Regions from separate parts of the Bacillus sp. PK3-067 genome, predicted to be linked through region 1. Evidence: riboswitches for the same ligand, from Rfam matches in the RefSeq annotation. Region 1 holds a riboswitch; each other region holds the start of a gene.
What was found. A riboswitch is a leader RNA that binds a small molecule or an ion and turns the genes downstream of it on or off. The one in region 1 is predicted to bind thiamine pyrophosphate.
Positions count from the first base shown of each region.

Region 2: linked by a shared signal. The riboswitch ahead of thiT (energy-coupled thiamine transporter ThiT) and the one ahead of tenA (thiaminase II) in region 1 are both predicted to bind thiamine pyrophosphate.
Region 3: linked by a shared signal. The riboswitch ahead of thiC (phosphomethylpyrimidine synthase ThiC) and the one ahead of tenA (thiaminase II) in region 1 are both predicted to bind thiamine pyrophosphate.

Region 1 is NZ_CP096490.1:2,492,057-2,497,687, forward strand. It holds gene M1D73_RS12780 (esterase/lipase family protein) at 1-32, shown strand, start outside; gene M1D73_RS12785 (homoserine dehydrogenase) at 120-1,145, shown strand; gene pdxR (MocR-like pyridoxine biosynthesis transcription factor PdxR) at 1,235-2,683, shown strand; gene ddlB (D-alanine--D-alanine ligase) at 2,688-3,602, shown strand; TPP riboswitch at 3,676-3,781, shown strand; gene tenA (thiaminase II) at 3,909-4,598, shown strand; gene M1D73_RS12805 (DUF3937 domain-containing protein) at 4,996-5,259, shown strand.
Region 2 is NZ_CP096490.1:4,763,720-4,769,350, forward strand. It holds gene feoB (ferrous iron transport protein B) at 1-1,981, opposite strand, end outside; gene M1D73_RS24600 (FeoA family protein) at 1,978-2,205, opposite strand; TPP riboswitch at 2,400-2,501, shown strand; gene thiT (energy-coupled thiamine transporter ThiT) at 2,588-3,256, shown strand; gene M1D73_RS24610 (sensor histidine kinase) at 3,464-5,317, opposite strand; gene M1D73_RS24615 (response regulator transcription factor) at 5,314-5,631, opposite strand, start outside.
Region 3 is NZ_CP096490.1:5,132,156-5,137,786, forward strand. It holds gene M1D73_RS26525 (arsenic transporter) at 108-1,466, shown strand; gene thiC (phosphomethylpyrimidine synthase ThiC) at 1,568-3,328, opposite strand; TPP riboswitch at 3,443-3,558, opposite strand; partial or broken gene M1D73_RS26535 (L-lactate permease) at 3,630-3,701, opposite strand; gene M1D73_RS26540 (transposase) at 3,747-4,016, shown strand; gene M1D73_RS26545 (hypothetical protein) at 4,500-4,802, opposite strand; gene M1D73_RS26550 (IS110 family transposase) at 5,218-5,631, shown strand, end outside.

The DNA.
Region 1 (5,631 bases):
TTGCTGAAAAGCTATCACGTTTACCGAAATAGGTAATAATAAAGCGCTCTCGATGGAATTCGAGAGCGCTTTATATTATATTGAAAGAGGGATTTGGTAGAAAAATATGGGGGGATATTATGAAAATTCAAGTTGTATTATCAGGATACGGAACAGTAGGCAGAGAGTTTATAAAATTATTAAATGAAAAATATTCATATATATATGAAACATATGGGATTCAATTAGTTGTAAGCGGCGTATTAGGGAGAAATATTGCAATACATAATGAAGACGGCTTATCACTTCATCATTTATTAATGTATGGTGGCGGTACCGCTGCAATTGAAAAATATTTAGAGTATCATCCGAAGGAACGTGCAACAACTAGCATAAGTGGTACTGTATTGGTAGAATCAACAGTTACAAATCTTAAAGATGGAAATCCAGGGAAACAATATATGAAACAAGCGATTGAAAAACAGATGGATATAGTAGCAATTTCTAAAGGTGCGCTCGTTACAAATTGGAGAGAAATAAATGAAGCAGCAAAAGGCGCAAATATACGAATTCGATATAGCGGTGCAACAGCCGCTGCACTACCGACACTAGATATCGGACAATTTAGTTTAGCCGGTTGCAGTATTGAAAAAATAGAAGGAATATTAAATGGAACAACTAATTATATTCTTACGAAAATGTATGAGGAAGATATGACATTTGAAGAAGCACTGAAAGAAGCACAAAATAAAGGAATTGCTGAGACAAACCCTATATTAGATATAAGTGGTTCAGATAGTGCGTGTAAATTGTTACTTTTGACAAACAGCTTAATGGAAACAGAGAAAACACTTACTGATATACATATAAAAGGAATCGAGCACGTTACAAAACAGCAAATTCGAAATGCTAAGGAACAACATAAAATTATTAAATTAATAGCATCAACATATAAGGATGAGGGAGGCAATGTGAATTTAAATGTTGAACCGTGCCAAATAGAAAAAGATCATCCGTTAGCAAAAGTAAATGGAACCGAAAAAGGAATTACGTTCTTTACAGATACGATGGGACAAGTTACTACAATTGGTGGGGCTTCTAATCCAAGAGGCGCTGCAGCTGCAGCTTTAAAAGATGTAATAAACTTATATCGAAAAGATTTGTAAGACCGTACCGCCCTTTATAAAAAATACATATGCCGTGGACCTTTTGAGAATGAAATAAATATGCAAAAATGATTGCAGGGGGTAAGAAATTGTTTAAGGATTTTAAAGTTGTTAAAGAACGTCCCGTTTATATTCAATTGAAAGATTATTTGAAGAAAATGATTATGAAAGGGCATTTGCTCGGGGATCAAAAAATCCCATCAACAAGGGAACTAAGTGAATTACTAAGTGTGAGTAGAAACACTGTACTCGCTGCTTATGCAGATTTAGAGCAAGAAGGACTCATTTATGCAGTTAAAGGAAAAGGGAACTTTGTTGCCAAGGTGGATATATCTAACACTTCGTCTGTTGAAATAGATTGGAAAAATAAACTTAATACAGTGACCGCATTAGCGGACGAATTAGATTTAATGAAACATGGTGTTCGTTGGGAAAAGGGAATGATTGTTTTTAATAGTATAGCCCCGGATGAGAAGCTATTTGATGTTGAAAATTTCAAAAGAGCTTTTCTTACTCGTATGTCCATTGAAGGGGACATCGTATTGAACTACGGATATGCAAAGGGATATAGACCGTTAATGAATTATTTACTTCATTACATGGAGATGAAAGGTGTAGACATTTCGAATAAAGATATTCTAATTACAAATGGATTTACAGAAGGATTGGATATTGTACTCTCTTCTTTATCAAAAAAATCCGGTCGTGTCATTTGTGAGAATCCAACTCACCATGCTGCACTTAAGCTTTTCCGTTTGCATGGACTTGAAGTTCATGGGATTGATATGCATGAGGATGGTATTGATACGAATGCAGTTGAAAAAAGTTTGCGTGAAAAAGATTTTGATTTTGCTTATTTAATTCCTTCTTATCATAATCCAACCGGTATTGTTACGAGTTCAGAGAAAAGAACGGAATTGATGAGGTTATTCTCAAAATACAACGTTCCTATTATAGAGGACGGATTTAATGAAGAATTACGTTATTCAGGTTCACATTTAGCTCCATTATTAACTTTTGCGGGAGCTGGCAATAATGTGATTTATATTAGTAGCTTTTCAAAGGTACTTTTCCCTGGTTTACGTGTAGGCTGGATTATTGCAGATAAAGAGCTGATTCATTATTTAGAAAGCGTAAAAAGAGCAAGAACGATTCACACATCTACGCTAGATCAAGCTGTTCTGTTTCAATATTTACATGAGGGATATTTTGAAAAATATTTAAAAAAGGCAAGGTCTGTTTATAAGAAAAAATATGAGTTAGCTGTCGGGGCATGTAACCAGTACATTCCTTTTAAAAGAATGACTGGAGATGGTGGACTTCATTTATTTATAGAGCTAGAAGAGCATATGAATGCCCGCACACTTTTACAAAAGTGTTATGAGAAAGGCGTTACGTTTTCACCTGGAGATGTTTTTTACTCTGATGGAGAAGGAGCAAACACTTTCCGATTAGGGTTTTCGCGCTTGAAAGAAGAAGAAATAGTTCGTGGAATTAAAATAATTGGTGATACATTAAAAAATGAAATTTGGAGTTGAGAAAATGAAAATCGGTGTTATTATGGGCGGGGTATCGTCTGAAAAACAAGTTTCAATTATGACGGGGAATGAAATGATTGCTCATTTAGATAAAAATAAGTATGAAATAGTTCCAATTACATTAAACGAAAAAATGGATTTAATTGAAAAAGCGAAAGACATTGACTTTGCATTGCTCGCATTACACGGAAAATACGGAGAAGATGGGACAGTTCAAGGAACACTGGAGAGTTTAGGGATTCCTTATAGCGGAAGTAATATGTTATCTAGCAGTATATGTATGGATAAAAATATTTCGAAAAAGATTTTACGTTATGAAGGTGTAGAAACACCAGATTGGATTGAACTTACAAAAATGGAGGATCTAAATCTTGATGAGTTAGATAAGTTAGGATTTCCATTAGTGGTAAAACCAAACTCTGGCGGATCGAGTGTCGGGGTGAAAATCGTTTACAATAAAAATGAATTGATCTCAATGCTAGAAACTGTATTCGAATGGGATTCTGAAGTAGTAATTGAGAAGTATATAAAAGGTGATGAAATTACATGTTCTATTCTGGATGGAAAACAGTTACCTATAGTTTCAATTCGACATGCAGCCGAGTTCTTTGATTACAATGCAAAATATGATGATACTAGTACGGTTGAGGAAGTTATCGAACTTCCAGCAGAAATTAAGGAACGTGTAAATAAAGCTTCACTTGCTTGTTATAAAGCATTAAAATGTAGTGTTTATGCAAGAGTTGATATGATGGTGAAGGACGGAATTCCATATGTAATGGAAATTAATACATTACCAGGGATGACACAATCAAGCCTATTGCCCAAAAGTGCAGAAGCAGCGGGAATTAGTTATAGCAAACTATTAGATATGATTATTGAAACATCATTAAAAGTTAGAAAAGAAGAAGGGTTTTAAGGGAATTATATAACGAATTTTTTTGACAGTTTCACGAAGTATGCTATGATGAATACATTATAAAAACAAAATATTTATCCACTAGGGGGGCCTTTTATAGGCTGAGATCAAATGTGATTTTGAGACTCTTAGTACCTGATCTGGTTAATGCCAGCGTAGGGAAGTGGGAAAGACGTTGCTATTTAATGAGTAAATAAATACTGTCAATTTCACTTTCTTTACGCCTGTAAAGAAAGTTTTTTTATTTTACAGCTTTAATAATTGTGGATAAATACTTATATTTTATACATTATTGGAGGGATTTAAATGACTTTTTCACAATCATTACGTAAAGAAGTAGATTCAATTTGGGAAGCGAGTTTTAACCATCCTTTTGTAAAAAAACTTGGTGAAGGAACATTAGATTTAGCTAGTTTTCGCTATTATGTGCTTCAAGATTCATATTATTTGAGTCATTTTGCTAGAGTACAAACTTTAGGAGCTGCAAAAGCTCTTGAATTAGAGACGACAGCTCGTATGGCACATCATGCTCAAAATACATATGAGGCCGAGTTATCTTTACATGAGAATTTTGCTAAAAAACTAGGGATAACGAAAGAAGAAAAAGATAATTTTATTCCTGCGCCAACTGCATATGCGTATACTTCACATATGTATCGTGCTGCGTATGAAGGGCATTTAGGAGATACCATTGCAGCAATTTTACCTTGCTATTGGTTGTATTATGAAATTGGCGAACGCTTAAAAGAGTGCCAGCCGGAAGAGCCAATTTATAACGAATGGATTTCTGCTTATGGATCTGATTGGTTCCGTACGCTAGTTGAAGAACAAATTACACGTTTAGATATTATCGCTGAAAAAGTAACAGAGGCAGATCGCAAACGTATGAAACAGCATTTTATTATTAGCAGTCAATATGAATATTCATTTTGGGAAATGGCTTATACATTAGAAAAGTGGCCAGTGGATACAGACGTAAAAGACGTAATTGGATAAAGAATAGAAGTAATGTTATAGATAGGTATGGATCATACCTATCTATATATTTTTTCTTGTCAAATTTGCGTAAAGTCATTAGTGCTACGGAAATGGCGAAATAGAATATCGATAATTTAGCTCATTTACTTGTCTACGCATTAACTGGATAAACTTCTGTCACATTTATTTTACAATCAAAGAACGTAAATGTTGGTGGTATGAAGTTAAATAAGAAAAGAAACCCGAGCTGTTAGCTGTAACGGAGTTGTTTTTTCTTTGCAGGAATTTCTATATTATCATGGAGTGTTGTTAATACGATATGCAAATATGCATATCGTATTTTTTTGAGTTCCTCATGTGTTAAAATTAGATATAAAGATATAAAAATATAAAGAAGCAAAAGCAGGAATATCCAATGAATTTTGAGAGGTGTTATATGTTTACAAATAAGAAATTAATTCGATTTGGTTTATCGTTGTTTGTATTTTTAGGAATCATTAATTTTACAATCAGCTATTTCCAAACATATCTTGAAACAGCAGCAGATATCAAATGGGTAATTCCAGAAATTTGGAAAACTATTTTGCTAGATGTTCCTCAAGGTATACTTGTTCTTTTAGGCGCAATTGCTTTATATGATTTCACAAAAGAGGCATCACAAAAAGACGCATCAATCTAAGTGTGTCTTTTTTCAATTAGCAATTTCATAGAGAGTTTTGCTGGAGAAATAGAATGAAAAGCCCTAATTAGGGTTTTTTTTGTTGGAATTTCATATCCGTCATAGAAACCGGTCACTTGGAGGTGTTATAGCGAAAGCCATTTACAGTACAGAAAAATCTAAGCAGCAGACGGAAATATATAGGACATGGCATCATAATTATTGAGAAATTAATTGAACTTAGTAAGTATGAAGATATGACGCTAGAATTCATATTTTTTAATTTTTATTTATCCCGCTATTTGCCGGGCAGTAAGCCCCCCACCTCAAAATTCAGCGGAAGCAAAGAAGTTAGGTAGGGGATGAACAAAACCCCACTGATTAAAGTTTCAC
Region 2 (5,631 bases), 2.3 Mb from region 1:
CGAGTAAGGATCCAACTTGGTATATAATGAGCGTTAATACATAAGCAACTACGAGTGGATAAACGACTGAGAAAATCGTCCACTTCGCTGATCCTGTTTCACGTTTAATAACAGCTACCGTCGCTAAACACGGAACATATAATAAAATAAAGAACATAAATGCATAAGCTGATAATGCTGTATAATGTGCTCCCATTACATTTCCAAGCACATCTTCTTTAACTGCATAAATAATTGCCATTGTAGAAACGACAACTTCCTTCGCTAAAAATCCTGTTAAAAGGGATGCTGCAGCTTGCCACGTTCCGAAGCCGAGCGGTGCAAATAATGGTGCGATAAATCCACCAATCATCGCTAAGTAGCTATCTCCCATATCAACGCCGAATCCTGATGGACCTGCATAGTTTAATAACCAAATAACAACCGAACCACCAAAGATGAATGTACCAGCTTTACGAACAAATCCCTTTCCTTTCTCCCACGTGCTTAGCCATAATGTTTTTGCTTGTGGCACACGGTAAGGCGGTAATTCAATTACGAAAATAGACTTTTCCGCTTTCAAAATTGTAAGAGACATAATTTTTGTAACTAATAACGCAAGAACAATCCCTGCAACATATAAAGAAAATACAACAGTCGCCTGACTATGCGGGAAAAATACGCCCGCAAATAATGCATATACAGGTAATCGTGCTGAACAAGACATAAATGGTGTTACTAAAATGGTAAGTAAACGTTCTTTTTCCTGTTCAATCGTTCTCGCAGCCATGATACCTGGAACGTTACATCCAAAACCGATAATCATCGGAATAAAAGCTTTTCCGTTTAAGCCGAAAAACTCCATAATTCTATCCATAACAACTGCAATTCGCGCCATATACCCTGAGTCTTCTAATAATGAAATAAAAAAGAATAGTGCAAAGATTTGTGGTACGAATACTAATACAGCACCAACACCGGCAATAATACCTTCTGTAACTAGTGCTTGAATAAAATCAGAAGCTCCAATACTTGTAAGTCCAGCCGTCACCCAATCCGTAAGCTGGCCACCAAAAAACTCATCTAACATATCCGATAAAGGTGTACCAATCCACGTAAACGTAACCTGAAAAATAAAAAACATAACTGCTAAAAAGATTGGAAGTCCTAAAATTTTATGTGTAATTAATCTATCAATTTTTTCTGAAAAAGGAATTTTTCCTTCTTTCTCATGCTTCATAACATTTGTTTTTAACTTTTCAATATACGCTTCACGAGTTTTGTAAATGTGCTCTTCTAACGTACAATCAAGTCTTCCTTCTAAGCGAGATCGAATGGCTATGAGTTCCTTATAAATTGGTAATGCTTTCATTTCTTTTTCTACTACTTCGTTATTGCTTAAAAATTGAAGTGCTAACCATCTCGGATGCTCGTAATTCGCTGTCTCTAAAAGAGCAATTACTTCTCCAATTCCTTCATCCATTTGTACACCATATGAAATAAGGAATGGCTTTTTCTCTTTTTTGTCATTTTCTTTAAGAGTCGTAAGCAGTTCTTCACAGCCTTTTCCACTTCTTGCAACAACAGGAACGACTGTTACACCTAATAGCTCTGATAATCGTTTTACATCAATGACAATTCCTCTTTGCTTCGCCACATCAACCATGTTTAAACCAATTGAGACTGGCTTACCAAATTCAAGTAACTGCAACGTTAAATGCATATTTCTTTCAAACTGCGAGGAATCTACGATATTTAACATATGATTAAATTCTTCTGTTAATAGAAAGTTTGTTACAACACCTTCATCACGTGAAACTGGATTTAAATCATAAACACCTGGTAAATCAATTAATGTTCCTTGTCTATCTTTTAATTTACCAACCTTTTTTTCTACTGTTACACCGCTCCAGTTTCCTACGTATTCATAAGAACCAGTAAGTGCATTAAATAATGATGTCTTCCCTGTATTCGGATTCCCTAGCAAAGCTACCTTATTCACGCTAATTCCACCTTTATCATTTTCGCGTCACAATGACGAATACTAATTAACTGTCCACGACACTCCAATGTACAAGGACCTTTGAACATCGCTTTCTGTTTCAGGCGAAGTTCGCTTCCTTCAGCAAGACCGAAAGCAGCTAGTCTACGCTTTAATAGCTGATCTAAAGACTGAATACTTTTTACTAACACTTTCTCTCCAATTTTAATATCTACTAAGCTCATAACCTTCCCCCTCAGAAGAGAATGATAATTATTTTCAAAAAAATTATACCACACCCAATTTCTCTTGTACTATACCCTTTTGCTTCATATTTATTAACATTTCGCTACAATTCTATTTCAATTATTGTCATACTGTATTCGTTTGCCATTCTCATCCATTTCGCTTACAATAAACAATAACAAATAAAGAATTTCGTTATCACTGGGGGAGCCATGCCGCTGAGAGGGAACACTTCGTTCCGACCCTTCGAACCTGTTAGTTAATGCTAACGCAGGGATTGTGCAAACGTCCGAAATACATACCTCATTTTTATTTACGTATTTCGTATCCTCCTATGATATCTATTCTTTTTTGTACAACTTGGATTTAGGGGGAGACAACATGCGTAACACCAATTTACAAGCGATGATCGAATCTGCTATTCTTGCAGCCTTCGCCATGATTATCGATATTTTACCATTATCACTTAAACTTCCAACAGGCGGTTCTATCTCATTCGCTATGATTCCTATTTTTATTATTGCTTACCGCTGGGGCTTTAAATCAGCTTTCTTAGGCGGTTTAGTTTGGGGACTATTACAAATTGTCGTGGGAGATGCTTATATTTTAACACCTGTTCAAGCATTCATTGAGTACTTCATTGCCTTTGCTTTTATCGGATTTGCTGGCTTATTCTATCGTCCAATTCAAAAAGCACTTTTAACATCCAATGAAAATAGCTTAGAACAATCAAATTTAGGTAACCGTAAAGACAAACCTTCATCAAAACAAAATCAGGGTAAGAAAGTCCTTGCTTATATTATCCTTGCTACATTTATCGGTAGCTTTGCTCGCTATTTCTGCCACTTTATTGCCGGCATTATTTTCTGGGGACAATATGCGCCGAAAGGTCAATCGGCTGTGTTATATTCATTAATCGTAAATGGAAGTACAATGCTTGGTTCTTTTATTTTATGTACCGTTTTACTTATATTTTTATTTATCACTTCACCACGCTTATTCAAGAGCATCAGTGCTTATCAAATGAATACACAAAAAAAGGGCGCTTAATGAGCGCTCTTTTTTCATATCGTAATATCAATTAAAAATACAATAAATGCGCAAAAGAAAATAAATACCATTATACTTAGCCAATTGCTATGCACGGTTCATCGACTCCTTACATAACCTCATTTTCTAAACAAATTATACTGATTAAAAATAAAGATTAGGTAAAGATAATATGAAAATAAATTAAAAAAGCATAGATCATATTGTCTACGCTTTTTTCGGTAAATAGAAATAAAATAATACACCATCTTCTGTATTTTCTGCCCCATATTCAGCATCATGTAGTTCTAAAATATTCTTTGAAATAGCAAGCCCAAGCCCCGTCCCACCTTGTGAACGCTGACGAGCTGTATCCACGCGATAAAAACGATCCCAAATTTTATCTAATTGCTCTTCTTCAATATGAGTACCTTTATTTTCAATGCACACTTTTATACGATTCTTCTCATCTATTGTAGAAATAATAATATCCTCTTTATTTGGTGTATATCGTATAGCATTCGTAATGAAGTTCACGATGACTTGTTCAATCCGGCCTTGATTTGCAATCACTTCAAATGAACTTATATTTTTATGAATATGAAGTTCTTTTTTCTCTATTTCCACAGATAGATGTTCACATATACCTTCAATTACTGTATCAATATAAAACGAAGCTTTTTTCATTTTATATGTACCAGATTCAAATTTAGCTAACTCAAGCATATCCAAAATTAACGTATCCATTTTGTCTACTTCTCTCTCCATTGCCTGAAAATAATACTCTTTTTTATGTTCAGCTACCCCGTCTTTTAAAATAGAAATACAGCTTTTCATAATACTTAGCGGTGTTTTTAATTCATGTGAAACACCAGAAATGAATTCTTTTCGCGTCTTTTCTAACTTTCTTTCCTTTTCAATATCTTCTTCTAACTGTCCAATATGCGAATGGAGTTTATTTGATAGCACATTAATATTTTTCGATAAATCTCCAATTTCATCTTTCGAAGTAATCGGTATTTTTTCTGTGAAGTCTAAATGCGCTATTTTCTTTGTTGTATCATTTATTTTCAATAATGGCTTTGCAATTTGTTTTGAGTAATAGAACGAAGCTAAAAAAATAAGAACGACTACAAATGCAATGATATAGATATAATAATCTTGCACCATTTGTACAGCTTCATCTACCGGCTGTAAAGAAGCCATCGCATAAATATATGTTACCGATCCGTCTTTTTCTTTTATTGGTTTCATTAATAATTTATATTTTATATCATTCTTTTCGTAGTCCATTGTCTTTGTTGAATACTCTATTTGATTACTCTCTTTTAGTAACACATCCGTTTGAAATTCTTTTATACTATCCAAAAATAAAGTGTTTTTATAAATTGGATTTACGGGGCCTTTTACATCTGGAAACTGTACTTTCGTAACACGCCCTCCTATGTAAACATCTGGTTCTTGAGCAACTTGCTCCCGAACAGCCGGCTTCTTTTCCTTACCAACTTGTTCCACAGCTGCTTTCTTTTTCTCCTCATTTAATTTACTCATTTTCTCATTAAATGCTTTTTCTAACGGTTTATTAGATCCGCTTAAATTCTGCTTAGATAAAGAAAAAGAGAATGGAATAAAACTATCTTCTTTTCTCACTCCAGAAAAATAAATTTCTTGCCCTAAAAAATGCTCCGATAATTTATTATCAATCTCCTCTATATTGACGAGATTGCCTAAAGGAATTTTAAATATTTGTTGTCCAAAGCTCTTTTGTTGCCTACGATCTATCGTTACCTCAAAATAAAAATCATCTGCATGTTTTAAATTCCCGTTCTTATCTAATGTCGTAATCCACGTATTATTTTCTCTTAAAAAGTCTTGCTCTAGTTTCTGAATTTCTTCTGTATTTCCTGCATGATTTAAATAGTTCTTCTCAAAGGAATTTAAATTCACTTTAATATCTTCCACTTTTCGATTCGCATAATATTGTTTAAAAAATATCGTTTGTCCAATAAATATCGTCGCTAAAATTAACATGCATAATGCTGTTGTAAGAGTAAATAATTTTAGTACAATTCCATTCCTCATACATTGCCCTCAAATTTATAACCTGTGCGTACTACAGTTGTAATATACTTTGCTTTCTCTCCTAATTTATTTCTTAAATTACGAATATGGCTATTCACCGTTCGATCATCGCCAGCAAATTCATATCCCCAAATTCTTGAAATGAGTTGCTCTCGCGTTAAAACGATTCCTTGATTTTTCATGAAATACACCAATATTTCAAACTCCGTATGCGTTAAACTAACATCTGCCTCATCAACAGTAACAGTACGCGACGGAAAATGGACATGGATGCCATGAATCGATAACGTATCATCTTCGTTCTCTAAAGGTTT
Region 3 (5,631 bases), 2.6 Mb from region 1:
CATCTCGTTATACGTCTAGTTCTTCTTATTTTTTGCTGAATATACTACCAATATAAACTTGAGACAAGCTACATCTGTTCAAGGGAAAATAGAAAGGTAGGCAAAATATGAGCATTGAAATATGGATTACTATTATTGTATTCTTCTTAACGATGATCGTTATCTTTTGGCGGCCTCGAGGTTTGAATGAGGCGTGGCCAGCAGCAATCGGAGCTGGTATCATCATAATTACTGGACTTGTATCAAAACCAGACGTCATGGATATTATAAGTAAAATTGGCGGTGCTTCCATAACAATATTAGCGACCATCGTCATGGCAGTTATATTAGAAAGCTTCGGCTTCTTCCATTGGTCCGCAGCGAAACTGGCAAATCTAGCGAAAGGTTCTGGACGCCGTCTATACTGGTATATTCAATTATTATGTTTTCTTATGACTCTTTTATTTAATAACGACGGTAGTATTTTAATTACAACTCCCATTTTAATTCTTCTTCTAAAAAACCTTCAATTAAAACCACATCAACAAATTCCTTATTTATTAAGCGGAGCTTTAATCGCTACCGCATCTAGTGCACCAATTGGTGTAAGTAATATCGTAAACTTAATTGCATTAAATATCGTTAATATGACTCTTTATATGCATACTGCTATGATGTTTGTACCTGCAACATTAGGCTTATTATTTATGTCATGGCTCATGTATACAGTTTTGAAGAAAAAACTTCCGAAAAAATTACCTGTTTCTTCATATGATATTGAAGAAATTTTCTTCACGAAAAACTTCCATCCACTAAAAGGAAATAATTCTGTTGATACGAAACAAAAACGGACAAGATTCATGTTAAAAGTATTAGGTTTCGTCTTCCTGATGCGCTGTCTTCTATTCGTTGCATCCTTCTTATCCATCCCAATTGAAATCGTTGCAGTACTTGGTTCACTCGTTCTTCTCATTTGGAGATGGTACTACTTACGAACAAATCCTGTCGACATTTTGAAAAAGACACCGTGGCACATTTTAATTTTCGCCTTCTCTATGTACGTCATTATTTACGGACTCCACAACGCAGGATTAACAGCTGCACTTGTACAATGGCTCGAGCCAATTGTGAATCAGCATCTACTCTATGCTAGCTTTGCAATGGGCGGACTTGTATCCATCCTCTCTAACGTCTTCAATAACCATCCTGCCCTTATGATTGGTACAATCACATTAACAGAAATGGGACTAGATCCAGTCACATTAAAAACAATCTATCTTGCAAACATCATTGGTAGTGACATCGGTTCACTATTACTACCAATTGGTACACTAGCTTCACTCATTTGGATGTATATTCTGAAACAAAACAAAATTAAAGTAAAATGGAAAGACTATTTAAGTGTATCCCTTATCGTTATCCCGCTCACAACAGTCGTCACACTATTCCTCTTATTCTACTGGGTACATCTCTTCTTTGCCTTATAAACAACAGAATCCCCATTTGCTACCGTCTTAGCAAATGGGGATTCTTCTATAATAAAGTTAGGTACTACAGTGTGATCAATCAAGTAAAGAGGTGTAACATATTATTGATATAAATGACTACCAGCTTCTTTAAATTCTTCTGCTTTCTCTTTCATTCCTTTTTCAATTGCTTCTGTCGTTTCTAAATCATTTTCTTTTGCATACTCACGAATATCATGCGAAATTCTCATACTACAAAACTTCGGTCCACACATTGAACAGAAGTGAGCTGTCTTTGCCCCTTCTGCAGGCAATGTTTCATCGTGATATTCCATCGCACGTTCAGGATCTAAAGATAAATTAAATTGATCGCGCCAACGGAATTCGAAACGTGCTTTTGAAAGTGCATCATCACGCTGATGAGCCGTTTTATGTCCTTTCGCAAGATCAGCCGCATGCGCTGCAATTTTGTACGTAATAACACCCGTGCGTACATCATCTTTGTTTGGCAAACCTAAATGTTCTTTCGGCGTTACATAACAAAGCATCGCCGTTCCAAACCAACCGATCATCGCAGCTCCAATTGCCGATGTAATATGGTCATAACCTGGTGCAATATCTGTCGTTAGTGGCCCAAGTGTATAAAACGGCGCGCCCTGACAAATATCAAGCTCTTTCTCCATATTCTCTTTAATTAAGTGCATCGGTACGTGTCCAGGTCCTTCAATCATAACTTGCACATCATGTTTCCAAGCAATTTTCGTTAATTCGCCAAGTGTTTCAAGCTCAGAGAATTGTGCTTCGTCATTTGCATCTGCAATCGATCCTGGACGTAATCCATCTCCAAGAGAGAACGAAACATCGTACTGCTTCATAATTTCACAAATCTCTTCAAAATGAGTATATAGGAAGTTTTCTTTATGATGGAATAAACACCACTGCGCCATAATCGAACCACCACGCGAAACGATACCTGTCGTACGCTTTGCAGTAATTGGAATGTAACGAAGCAATACACCAGCGTGAATCGTAAAGTAATCAACGCCTTGCTCCGCTTGCTCAATTAACGTATCACGGTACACTTCCCATGTTAAATCTTCTGCAATTCCATTTACCTTTTCAAGCGCTTGATAAATCGGCACAGTTCCAACTGGTACAGGCGCATTACGAATAATCCACTCACGCGTCGTATGAATGTTTTTACCTGTAGATAAATCCATAATCGTATCTGCACCCCAGCGCGTTGCCCACGTCATCTTCTCTACTTCTTCTGCAATAGAAGAAGATACAGCAGAGTTTCCGATATTTGCATTTACCTTCACGTGGAAATTACGCCCGATAATCATCGGTTCTGCTTCTGGATGATTAATATTCGCTGGTAAAATAGCGCGGCCTTCTGCGATTTCCTTACGAACAAACTCCGGCTCTACTCCTTCACGAATTGCAACGTATTCCATCTCAGACGTAATAATGCCATTACGCGCATAATGCATTTGCGTAACATTTGCACCTTGCTTCGCTCTAAGCGGCTGGCGATCCATTTGCGGGAAAACAGGTGTATGTTTCGAAGCCACTTTCACACCATCATCCTCTGGTTTCACCTCGCGCCCTTCATATGCCTCTACATCCCCGCGCTCCATGATCCAAGAATGACGCGGCGTTGGAATTCCCTTTTCCAGCTCCACTTTATACGCCGGATCCGTATAAGGACCGCTCGTATCATACACACGGACTGGAGGATTTGGGATGCCGTTCGTTTCGCTTTGTTCAATCTCACGCATCGGCACTTTCATGCCTGCGCGTGGTCCATCCACATATACTTTCTTACTCCCTGGTAAACTCGATTTCAATTCAATTTGCTCAGCTGAAACAGACTGTTTCATAACCTTTGTTGCCTCCCCTGTTCGTGACAAGGACGAGATATGGCCAGCGCATGCCAAAATAAAAAGAGCCAGGTCCATAAAAAAATAAGGACCTGGCTCATAAAAGACATCATTATGTAAAGCCGTTAACTTCCCTACGCTGGTACGAGCCAGATCAGGTCCAAAGGGTTAAGAAGTTCACGCGCTTCTCTCTCAGCCTACGCATACGTTAGGCACCCCTAGTTTATCACTGATTTAATTTTCAATACTTTCCCATCATACACGATAATCTGAAAAATGCAAAGGTTATTTCTTTTTCTCTTTATGGAATCATCCACGTTAAATAATATGCTTGAACATACGTTATAATACCAACAATAATTATGAAGAACACCCTATTGTAAAAATAGTTTATGATTTAACATGGGAGTTTAAAAACATCTTCACCACAAAGAGTGTTGAGAATCTCAACCATTGTATTAAGAAAATTAAGAATACTAATATACAAGAGTTTAAGAACTTTACGAATGGATTAGCCCGGGATATTGAAGCTGTCAGAAATGCGGTAACTTATGAGAATAATAATGGTCTTGCCGAAGGGAGCATAAACAAGTTAAAGCTTATTAAAAGAATCATGTATGGTCGATGCAAATTCTCCACATTGCGGACAAAGATTCTACTTTTGGAGAGAATGAGACTTTTCAACTAACTCCGGGAAGAACCATTTTTTACTTGCCAAATACATTCATCAGTCCCGTTTGCCAAAGAGCCTTTGTCTCTGCTGTATTTCGCTACAACTGCTACTGTTACCTGCCATACAACCTGCAATAGAGATAGGTAACAATTTACTATACAAGGAACAAAATTGACCTGCTCCTCCATTTAGTGATTTAACTATCTTTATTATTCAGAGCTAAAACTCAAAGAAAAATCTCTTACATTTATTGTAACGTAATTTCCTTAATATGTTAATTATTTTTTGTTGTCTTGTTAGTTAAAGGGGTACTTAGTACAAAAAATAACCGTAGATAGTAGCACGAACACTGTTCTTGTTATAATTATTTTTTTTCAGAACGTCTATAATCCTCTTTTAAAAAATATATGTAAATATAATAAAAAACGAATGATTAATAGAAATATTCTACACCACTCGTTTTTTATCGGACTTCTTTTTACTGTACTTTTATTTTCTTTATGAGTTATTAGAAAAATAATTGTCTATATAAGTCTTTATTTTTTCAAAATTCTTTTCCATAAATAAGATTGCTGGTACTTCAATTATTGGAAGATTATTTTCATTATCAAAAGCTGGACACGGTTTGGGAACTACCAAATAGTCAACTGAGTTTTTATCCCTAATATAATTAATTGAAACATCATAATACTTAGAAAAATATTCCTTCAAATCATCCTGATTCCTTAAAAATGGTAGAGAAAATATTGAACCATAATTTATACCAGCGTCGACAATTAATACAAAGCATATTTTTTTCATGATACACCCTCCTCGTATAATAAGTTTTAAGTTAATAACTGTTCCTTGAAAATTAAATAGTTTTTATCTTCAAGAGCTACATCAAAAAAATGATGTATGGGTAAAATTTAGTCTTGGATACTGGGGGATTTCCCCAGATAATGGAAGTGCGGAAATGGATCCATCGGGAATATGCTTACTCCTCCTGTAGTTCGACCACGTTAAAAGACTGTGACCCAGACCAAAATGCACTGCATACGCACAAGCTGTATCGGTTTCCTTCACTTACCTCTCATAATGGTGGGAGGGGCAGCTTAGATGAAGGCAATCATTGAATACTCATACGCGAGGTTGTGGCTATGTTTTTGACTCTAGGGAGATCCCCACAGTATCCAAGCTCATTCCAAATACTATTCAAAGAAAGGAGGTCCTTTCTTTGAGATTATTCGTAGCTATTGATGTAAGCTCTGAAAAACTTGATGTATGTTTTCTTGACAGTCATGACACTGTTTTGAAAGAAATTTGTCTTTCAAACGATGTGAATGGTGCCAACGCCATTAAGGAGGATGTTCTCCATTTTCATCAGTTGTACAACTATAAAAAAATTGTCATTGGTATGGAATCTACTTCCGTCTATAGTTTCCGTCCTTCCATGTTCCTAACGGAAGATAAGGATTTGAGGGCTTTAGACGTGGAAGTGGTCGTACAAAATCCAAAAGCCATCCATCGGTATAAAAAACTCTTTGAAGAAGATAAGACCGATAAAATAGATGCTTTCCGTATTGCCGATTTTTTACGAACCGGACGGTATAATAAGTTTCTTATCAAGGAGGAAAAATACGTTGCCCTT